2 regions of the Deinococcus aquiradiocola genome follow, and region 2 is predicted to be linked to the other one. Evidence: riboswitches for the same ligand, from Rfam matches in the RefSeq annotation. Region 2 holds a riboswitch; the other holds the start of a gene.
What was found. Region 2 has a riboswitch for FMN ahead of ribD (bifunctional diaminohydroxyphosphoribosylaminopyrimidine deaminase/5-amino-6-(5-phosphoribosylamino)uracil reductase RibD). Riboswitches for the same ligand answer to the same signal wherever they lie in the genome.
Positions count from the first base shown of each region.

Region 1 (4,685 bases), on a different contig from region 2:
TGCTCGACGAGCCGTTCGCGGCCCTCGACGCGCTCGTCCGCGAACGCTTCAACGACGAACTGCTGCACCTGCACGACAAGACCGGCCGCACCACCGTCCTCGTCACGCACTCCATCCGTGAGGCCACGTACCTCGCCGACCGGGTCGCCGTGCTGCGCGACGGCCGCATCGTCCGCGTGCTCGACACCGCCCGCCAGGGCCGCGCGAGCGCGTACACCGAGGGCCTCGAAGCGGAACTGCGCGCCCTGCTCGGCGAGGGCGACAGCACCCGCCTGCGCGAGGACGCAAGGCGCGGCCCGCCCCTCGGGTGGCTGTGGCCCGCCCTGGCCGTCCTGCTCGGCCTGCTGCTGTGGCAGTTGATCGCCGTGACGCTGCACCAGCCGTTCCTGCTGCCCGCCCCGACCCTCGTGTGGACCGAGCTGCTCAGGGCGCACACCGAACTCCTCCCGCAGCTGTGGTTCACGGCCCGCACGGCCATCCTCGGCGCGCTGCTCGGCACGCTCGTCGGCCTCCTGATCGGCTACCCGCTCGGCCGCTCGCACTGGCTGGAACGCTTCCTGAGCCCCTTCCTCGTCGCGAGCCAGAGCACGCCCGTCGTGGTGCTCGCCCCGATCCTCATCACGGCCCTCGGCTTCGGGGTGCTGCCCGCCGTGCTCGTGTCGGCACTCAGCGCCTTCTATCCCGTCATGATCTCCGTCATGGTCGGCGTGCGCGAGGTGGACCGCGGGTACCAGGAACTGTTCCGCAGCCTGCGTGCCGGCAGCTGGCAGCGCCTGCTGCACCTCGAACTGCCCGGTGCACTCCCCGTGATGCTGGGCGGCATGCGCCTCTCCCTGAGCCTCGCGCTGATCGGCGCGGTCGTGTGGGAATTCGTGAGCAACCAGCCGGGCCTCGGCTTCGCGGTGAATCAGGCGCGCGCGTACTACAACGGCCCCCGCCAGTACGCCGCCATCGTGCTGCTGGTCCTGCTCGGCGTGACGCTCAACCAGCTCGTCGGCAGCTTGGAACGCCGCGTGCTGCGCGGCCGCCGCCAGCACTGACCCGGCCGGAAGGAGAAGGAAGGCGGGGCAGGGGAGGCCGGGTCAGCCGTTCACGGCCCGGCGCATCGCGGCCGTGTAACTGCGCGCCGCGCGCCGCTGCAACGCGCGCACGACCGGCCCGCCCAGCCGCGCGAGCGGGTGCCTGGGCCGAGAGAAGGCCAGCAGTTCGAACCACACCTCCCCGCCGGGAGCGAACCGGACCGTGAACCGTTCCTCGCCCTGCTCGGCGTGCCCGTCCAGCGTCCCGTACCCGAAGGCGCACACGCGCTCCTCGTCCACGGTGTACACCACCCGGTCCGCGATCAGGCTCCAGAAGCCCAGGTGCGCGACCTGCACCACCAGCGTCTCGCCCTCCCGGAACGCCGCGTCCGGCGTGCACAGCGTGATCCACCCGGTCCTGAACATCTGCCAGGAGTTCAGCGCGTCCCGCGCCCGCGCGTAACAGTCCGCGCCGTGCCCCAGCAGCGCCCGGTGCCGGTCGTGCGCGTACCCGGCCGGGAGAGGCCCGCCGCGCGTCCCGCCCACCTCGGGGTACGTGAGTCCCGAGCGGCGCTGGGCGTGCAGGAAGGCCTGCACGGCGGCAGGGGTGGGGCGGCGCAGCAGGAACACACCCGTACTGTATCTGCCTCGCCCGCCGGGAAACCCTGACCTTTCAGACAGTGCGTCCCGCGCCGCCCGGTATATTCATGAGTGGCGAAAGCCATCCTTCGGGGCAGGGTGAAACGCCCTACCGGCGGTGACGGTCGCGGGACACCCCGCGCCTCAGCCCGCGAAGCCAGCGCCAGATGCGGTACGGCGCGGCCCGACCCGGTGAGATTCCGGGGCCGACGGTTCCCCCGCGCACGTCGCGGGCACAGTCCGGATGAGAGAAGGAGGAGGCCGACCTGCGTCCCGTGCAGGCCGGTACACGTCATGCATTCAAACAGGAACCGTTTCGCCATCCGTCTGTCCGGTCTGCTCGCCCTGTCCCTGGCGCTCGCGCCCGCCGCGTCCGCGCAGGCGACCCGCACCGTGAACATCGGGCTGGGGTACATCCCGAACGTGCAGTTCACGCCGTTCTACGTCGCCGACAGGCTCGGGTACTTCAAGGCCGAGGGCCTGAACGTCAAGTACCAGCACGGCTACGTGTCGGAACTCATGCCGCTGCTGCTGCAGGGCAAGCTGGACTTCGTGGTCGGCGATCCCGAGGACGCCATCTTCGCGCGCGCGCAGGGCGCCGACGTCCGGTACGTGATGGCGATGTACCAGAAGATTCCCGTCACGGTCTTCAGCCTGCCCGCCAGGAACATCAACTCGGCCGCGGACCTCAAGGGCCGCACGGTCGGCATTCCCGGCACGTTCGGCAGCAGCTACTTCGCGCTGGGCGCCCTGCTGGACGCCGCGAAACTCAAGGAGAGCGACATCCGCCTCGCCAGCATCGGGTTCACGCAGCTGGAAGCGGTCCGCAGCGGCAAGGTGGACGCCGCCGTCGGCTACGTGAACAACGAGGTGGTGCAGCTCGCGGCGGCGGGCATCAAGGCCGACACGCTCGACGTGACGGGCGCGTACCCGATGGTCGGCGTGGGCCTCATGACGACCGGCAAGACCCTGACGGGCGACATCGCCAAGCGCGTCGTGCGTGCCGCGCAGCGCGGCCTGAAGTTCACGGTCGCCAGCAGCGCGCAGGCGTTCCGGGTGGCGCAGCCGGTGTTCGGGTCGGGCGGCGGGAACCTCGACGTGCTGAAGGCCAGCGTGCCGCTGATGCAGTCCGCCGCGACGCGTCAGAACGGCCTGGGGTTCAGCGACCCGGCCGGGTGGAGCAAGGCCGTCGCGTACCTGCAGCGCTCCGGGAAGCTCCCTGCGACCTTCAAGGCGACGGACTTCTACAGCAACGCCCTCATCAGCAAGACCATGAAGTGATCCGCCCGCCGGTCTGCCGGTGCTCGCGCCATGCGGCTCGCGTCACCGCTGGACCGGTGCCGCAACCGGGAGAGCCGCAGGAGAGGGGGCCACATGCCGCGCGCGCGGGTGGCCCCCTCTCCTGTCCTGCCCGCGTGCGGGTCATACGGGTTTGATCCGATTCCAGGGATGCCGGGAAAAGCACCGACATCCCTTCTTGGGCAAAACAGCGCCCTGCAGGACGCTTGCCCGCTTCCACCTCCTCAAAACCGTATTTTTTGGTGCTCGCTTCGCTCGGCTGAACTCCAAAAGTTCAGCTCAAAATCGTATCAGGAGCGCGGTTCGGTCGCGGCGAGGCCCACGTAGTCCGGCTCGGTGAACACGCCGCCCTGGTTGGACTCGGTGCGGCTGCCCTGCGCGCCCTGCGTGCGGCCCTGAACGGCCTGCAGGTAGGTTTCGGCGTCGTCCTCCGGGACGTACCCGAGGGTGTCCCAGCCGTCGCGGGTCATCCAGGCGCGCGTGTTGCCGCTGATGCCCGCCACCGTCAGGTAGCCGACGCGGGGCGCGGTGATCGCCTGCCGGAACAGCTGCACGGCGTCCCGGGGGCTGAGCCACGTGCTGAGGTTGCGTTCGTACTCCGGGCGCTGCAGGAACGAGCAGATGCGGACCGACACGAATTCCAGGCCGTGACGTTCCCAGTACATGCGGCCCAGCGCCTCGCCCGCCACCTTGCTGACGCCGTAGAACGTGTCGGGGCGGACCGGCATGTCGGGGCTGACCTGCTCGCTGCGCGGGTAGTAGCCGACCGTGTGGATGCTGGACGCGAAGGCGACGCGCGTGACGCCGTGCTCGTGCGCGGCCTGCAGGACGTGCTGCGTGCCGTCGATGTTCACGGCGCGGATGCGGTCGTAGCGGTGCTCGTTGGCGATGCCGCCCAGGTGGATCACGGCCTGCGCGCCCGCCATGGCGGCCCGGACCTGTTCGGGGTCCTGCAGGTCGGCCTGACGGTACGTTTCGTGCGCCTGCAGGTCGGCGGGGGGGTTCAGGTCCGTGAGGATCAGGTCGAAGGTGCCGTGCAGGCCGTGGCGCAGGGCCGTGCCGACCTCGCCGGACGCGCCGGTCAGCAGCACGCGCAGGGGGGGGGTGGTGGTCATGCACTCACTGTAGCGGGCCGCGCCGGAACGCCATACCTGAATGTCAATCCCCCCGCGCTGGCTGCACCTGCAGCCGTAAGGAAACATAAATGACGGATACTCCACATTTGTCTCAGGCCTCTCACATCCTTGCTAGCCTGAACTGGGAAGCCACTCATCGGGGAACGATCGTCATGCCGCTCAACTCGGACGGACGGAACTCAACCAGACGCAGGACCGGCGACTCCGCCCTCAGGAGCGCCACAAGGAGAACACCACCATGGACTTTCTCGAACTCTTCAGAAGCCAGCTGAACGGCCCGGTCATGGAACGGCTGGGCGGCGTGCTCGGCCTCGACGCCGCGCAGGCGCAGCAGATCGGCCAGGCCGTGCTGCCCGCGCAGCTCAAGGTCATCACCGACAAGGTCGCCACGACCGCCGGCGCGCAGCACGTGCTGGACCTCGCCGCGCAGGTGCCGCACGGCACGCCGCAGGACCTGCTCGCCGCCCCTGACAGCCTCACCACCCTGCGGCAGAAGGGCACGGCGCTGCTGCCGCAGCTGCTCGGTAACCGCCTCGACGACACCGTGCAGGGCCTCGCGCAGCAGACCGGCGCCAGCCGCGGCGGCGTGCAG
Region 1 covers NZ_BMOE01000011.1:33,964-38,648, reverse strand. The annotation lists gene IEY33_RS14295 (ABC transporter permease subunit) at 1-1,040, shown strand, start outside; gene IEY33_RS14290 (DUF1990 domain-containing protein) at 1,083-1,649, opposite strand; FMN riboswitch at 1,740-1,918, shown strand; gene IEY33_RS14285 (ABC transporter substrate-binding protein) at 1,953-2,939, shown strand; gene IEY33_RS14280 (NAD-dependent epimerase/dehydratase family protein) at 3,248-4,072, opposite strand; gene IEY33_RS14275 (DUF937 domain-containing protein) at 4,332-4,685, shown strand, end outside.
Region 1: another riboswitch for FMN. It lies ahead of IEY33_RS14285 (ABC transporter substrate-binding protein); the one in region 2 lies ahead of ribD (bifunctional diaminohydroxyphosphoribosylaminopyrimidine deaminase/5-amino-6-(5-phosphoribosylamino)uracil reductase RibD).

Region 2 (4,685 bases):
CTGCTGCGCCTCGCGCACGCCGGACGCGCCACCGGCATCCTGGAACTCACGCAGGGCGAGGGCGGCACACAGGGCGACCCGGCCACCCGCGAAGCGGAATGCCGCGCCGCCGCCGCCATCCTGCAGCTGACGTGGCGCGGCCAGCTGGGCCTCCCGGACGGCGGCCTGATGGACACGCCGCAGCAGGCGCGCGCGCTCGCCACGGCGCTGCGCTGGGTGCGTCCGCGCGTGCTGGTCGTCCCGCACCACCGCGACCGGCACCCCGACCACTTCGGCGCGTACCACCTCAGCAAGCGCGCCGTGCACCTCGCGTCGCTCGCCAAGGCCGACGTGACCGGCACGCCCCACAAGGTCAGCCGCGTCCTGATGTACCAGGGGAACGCCGACATCAACGCCAACGTCCTCGTGGACGTCGAAGCGCACCTGCCGGACTGGGAGCGCGCCATCGCCGCTCACGCCAGCCAGTTCACGGGCGCGGCCATCTCCGAGACGGTCGCGCCGGACGTCGTCGAACGCCGCCGCGCCCGCCTGATGTACTGGGGCACGCTCGGCCGCCGCCGCTACTGCGAAGGCTTCGAGAGCGACGAACCGATGCTCCTCGAACCCGAAAGCCTGTAATCCCAACCTGAGCGGAACGCGAAGTCGCCGCCCGGCTGCGAGCACCAACAGGTCCGGTCTGGAGGAGACGGAAGCGGGCAAGCGTCCTCATGGGCGCTGTTCTGACCAGGAAGCGGGCAGGCGTCCCCTCCTGCGGAGCCGTGCCCGTCATGAGCACTGATCTGCCCAGGAAAGGATTCTGGAAACGGCACCGGCATTTCTGTCATCGGATCAACACCATAGAACGCAGACCCCGGAAACGGACCGCGCACCTCCGCCACACGGCCCGGCCCCGGTACGCCGTCCGGCCCATGCGCTCCCACCGCACGCCGCCCACACTGGAGGCATGAACGACCACACCCTCTCCAGACGCCTCTCGTACCTGCTGCGCCACGCCCCGCACGAGGCGGGCCTGACGCTCGCGCCCGGCGGGTGGGTGCCGCTCGCACCCGTGCTGATCCACCTGAGCGTCACGCGCGCGCAGGTCGAGGCGGTCGTGGCAGGCAGCGACAAGGGGCGCTTCAGCCTGCGCGGCGACCACATCCGCGCCAACCAGGGGCACAGCGTGCCCGTCGATCTGCAACTGACCCCGGCCACGCCCCCCGCACTCCTGTACCACGGCACGCATGCGGGCGCCCTGGCCGCCATCCGCGCCGAGGGGTTGCGCGCCATGAACCGCCACCACGTTCACCTCTCGCCCGACCCGGACACCGCCTGCCGCGTGGGTGCGCGGCGCGGCCCGCCCGTCGTCCTGACCGTCCGGGCAGGGGAGATGCACGCCGCCGGGCACGCCTTCCTGGTCAGCGAGAACGGCGTGTGGCTGACGGACACCGTGCCGCCCGCTTTCATTCACGGGGATGCATAACGTCCCCCGCCTTCCCGGTGTGGGCATGCCCTCCAGCACGGCGTGAACATGACCGTCTGGCGGGCATTGACAGGCCGTGCATACCGGGGTATCCTGTTTTTATCACCGCCGAAGAAGGCGGTTTTTTCGTTTCTCGTCCCGATCACCTGTGGTCCGGGCAGGGCGGGACGCACGCTAGCCTGACGGTATGGATCTCGCTGCTGCCCGTGCCGCCCTGCAAGCCGCCTCCCGCGTCGCCGTGCTGACCGGCGCGGGTGTCAGTGCCGAGAGCGGCATCCCCACCTTCCGTGACGCGCAGACCGGCCACTGGGCGCGCTTCCGGCCCGAGGACCTCGCCAGCCCGCCCGCCTACCGGCGCGACCCCGTGATGGTGTGGGAGTGGTACGCGGGCCGCTACCGGGACGTGCTGGCCGCCCAGCCGAACGGCGCGCACCACCTGCTCGCCCGGCTGGAGCGCGAGAAGGGCGCGGGCTTCTTTCTCGCCACGCAGAACGTGGACGGCCTGCACGCCCGCGCCGGGAGCGGCCAGGGTGGGGGGCGCATGGTGGAACTGCACGGCAATCTCCTCAGTGCGCGGGACGAGGTGACGGGCGACGTGTTCCCGCTCGCCGCGCCCGCCGAACTGGTCACGCCGCCCACCTCGCCGCTCGGGAACCGCATGCGGCCCAACGTCGTGTGGTTCGGGGAGTACCTGCCGGAAGCCGCCCTGGAAGCCGCCGCAGACGCCTTCGCGGCCGCCGAGGTCGCGCTGGTCATCGGCACGAGTGGCGCCGTGTACCCGGCCGCCGGACTGGCCGCCGAGACGCTTCAGCGCGGCGGGATCGCCATCGAGATCAACCCCGTCGAGACGGACATCTCCTGGCAGATGACGCACTGCGTGCGCGACGTCGCGTCACGCGGCCTCGCGGCACTGCTGGGCGAGGGCTGACCGGCTGTCCCCCGGCGGGTGTCTGATTTCTCCCACACCTGCGGCCTGCTGGGCTGATACCTTCAGGGTGGCCCGCTCCTCCGGGGGTGGGCCGCTTCCTTCGGGGCGGGGTGAAATTCCCTACCGGCGGTGATGTCGCTTCAGGCGGCGCGGGTCGTCCCGCGTCACCCGGGCGGAGCGAGCAGAAGCCTCGCCCTGCTGAACCGACTCAGCCCGCGAAGCCCGCGCAGACTGCACCACGCGCAGGCCCGATCTGGTGGGATTCCAGAGCCGACGGTCAGAGTCCGGATGAGAGAAGGAGGAACGCTGCCTGCCCCCCCGGCGGGCGGCGACAGACCATGTATGAAGTGAATGCTCCACCCGCAGGGGTGGCGGCGGCACTGCCGGTGGACGAGCGGTTCATGACGCTCGCGCTGGAGCAGGCTGCCGGAGGACTGGGCCGCACGGCGCCGAATCCCCCCGTGGGCTGCGTGATCGTGCAAGGTGATGAATTGGTGGGCCGAGGCTTCCACCCGAGGGCCGGTGAGCCGCACGCGGAGGTGTTCGCCCTGCAAGGCGCGGGCGAGCGGGCGCGCGGGGCCACCGCTTACGTGACGCTGGAACCGTGCAGTCATCACGGTCGGACGCCGCCCTGCGCGGACGCGCTGATCGCAGCGGGCGTGCGGCGGGTGGTCGTGGCGGCGCTCGACCCGAACCCGCTGGTGGCGGGGCGCGGCGTGCAGAGGCTCCGCGAGGCAGGGATTGAGGTCACGGTCGGCGTGCTGGAAGCCCAGGCCGAGCGGCAGCAGGCGGGCTTCCGCAGCCTGATCGTGCGGGGCCGCCCGTGGGTGGTGGCGAAGTACGCCATGACCCTCGACGGCAAGGTGGCGGCGCTGCGCGAGGGGAACGGTGCGGTCAGCGGCCCGCAGGCCCGCGAGCACACCATGCGCTGGCGTGACGAACTGGATGCCATCGCGGTCGGCAGCGGCACGCTGGGCCTGGACGACCCGGCCCTGACCACGCGCGGCGTGCCGGGGGGTCGTGACCCGCGCCCGGTGGTGTTCGACCGCCGCGCCGCCAGCCGCCCGCAGGCCCGCGCGTGGCGTGACGGGGCCGTCCTCGTGACCACTCCCGACAGCGACGCCTCCGCGCACGAGGCGGCCGGGATCACCGTGCTGCGCGCCGGCACGCCCGCCGACGCCCTGAGCGGCCTGGCGGGCCTGGGCGTCAGCAGCATGCTGCTGGAGGGCGGCCCGACCCTCCTGAGTGCCTTCCTCGCGCAGGGACTGGTGGACGAGGTCAGGGTGTTCGTGTCCACGAAACTTCTCGGCGCGGGCCTCAGCCCCCTGACCGCCCCGGCGCGGCCCATGCACGAGGCGCAGGAATTGCACGAAGTCACCGTCGAACCGCTCGGCCCGGACGTCCTGATCACCGGCCTGCTGCACGACATCCCGCGCGTCTGAACCTTCATACACCGTGGAGGGGGGGCGAGTGCGCCCCTGCCTCCACCCGAGGTCAACACATGTTTACTGGAATCATCGAACAGGTGGGCGTCATTGCCCGCACCACAGAGAACGAGGGGAACCTGACCGTCACCATCCAGCCCGCGCGCATGTGGGCGGACGTGGAACTGGGCGAGAGCATCGCCGTGAACGGCACCTGCCTGACCGTGACCACCTGGGACGCGGCGGGCTTCACCGTGGACCTCAGCCGCGAGACGCTCGCCAAAACTGCCCCGCACTGGCGGGAGGGCACGAAGGTGAATCTGGAGCGCGCCATGACCGCCCAGGCCCGTTTCGGCGGGCACGTCGTGAGCGGGCACGTGGACGGCGTGGGCACGGTCCTGCGCGTGGACGCCCAGCCCGGCGCGTACACCATGACGGTGCGTGCCGCGCCGCACCTCGCCCGCTACCTCGTGCCGAAGGGCAGCGTCACCGTGGACGGCGTGAGCCTGACCGTCGTGGACGCGGGCGGCCCCGCAGGCAGCCGCGCCGACCTGCGCCCGGACGAGTTCACGCTGTGGCTCGTGCCGCACACCCTGGAGGTCACCACGCTGCACACCTGGGCGGCGGGCACGCAGGTGAATCTGGAGGCGGACCAGATGGCCAAGTACGTCGAGCGCCTGATCCTGATGCGCGACTGGACACCCGAACAGCCCGGTCAGGAGGTGACGGCATGACGCTCGCCTCCATCCCCGAACTGCTCGCGGAACTGCGCGCGGGGCGGCCCGTGATCCTCGTGGATGACGAGCACCGCGAGAACGAGGGCGACCTGCTGATGCCCGCCGCCACGGCCACGCCCGAATGGGTGAACTTC
Region 2 covers NZ_BMOE01000018.1:2,130-6,814, reverse strand. The annotation lists gene IEY33_RS17225 (PIG-L family deacetylase) at 1-618, shown strand, start outside; gene IEY33_RS17220 (RNA 2'-phosphotransferase) at 944-1,462, shown strand; gene IEY33_RS17215 (Sir2 family NAD-dependent protein deacetylase) at 1,650-2,390, shown strand; FMN riboswitch at 2,483-2,694, shown strand; gene ribD (bifunctional diaminohydroxyphosphoribosylaminopyrimidine deaminase/5-amino-6-(5-phosphoribosylamino)uracil reductase RibD) at 2,792-3,832, shown strand; gene IEY33_RS17205 (riboflavin synthase) at 3,892-4,548, shown strand; gene IEY33_RS17200 (bifunctional 3,4-dihydroxy-2-butanone-4-phosphate synthase/GTP cyclohydrolase II) at 4,545-4,685, shown strand, end outside.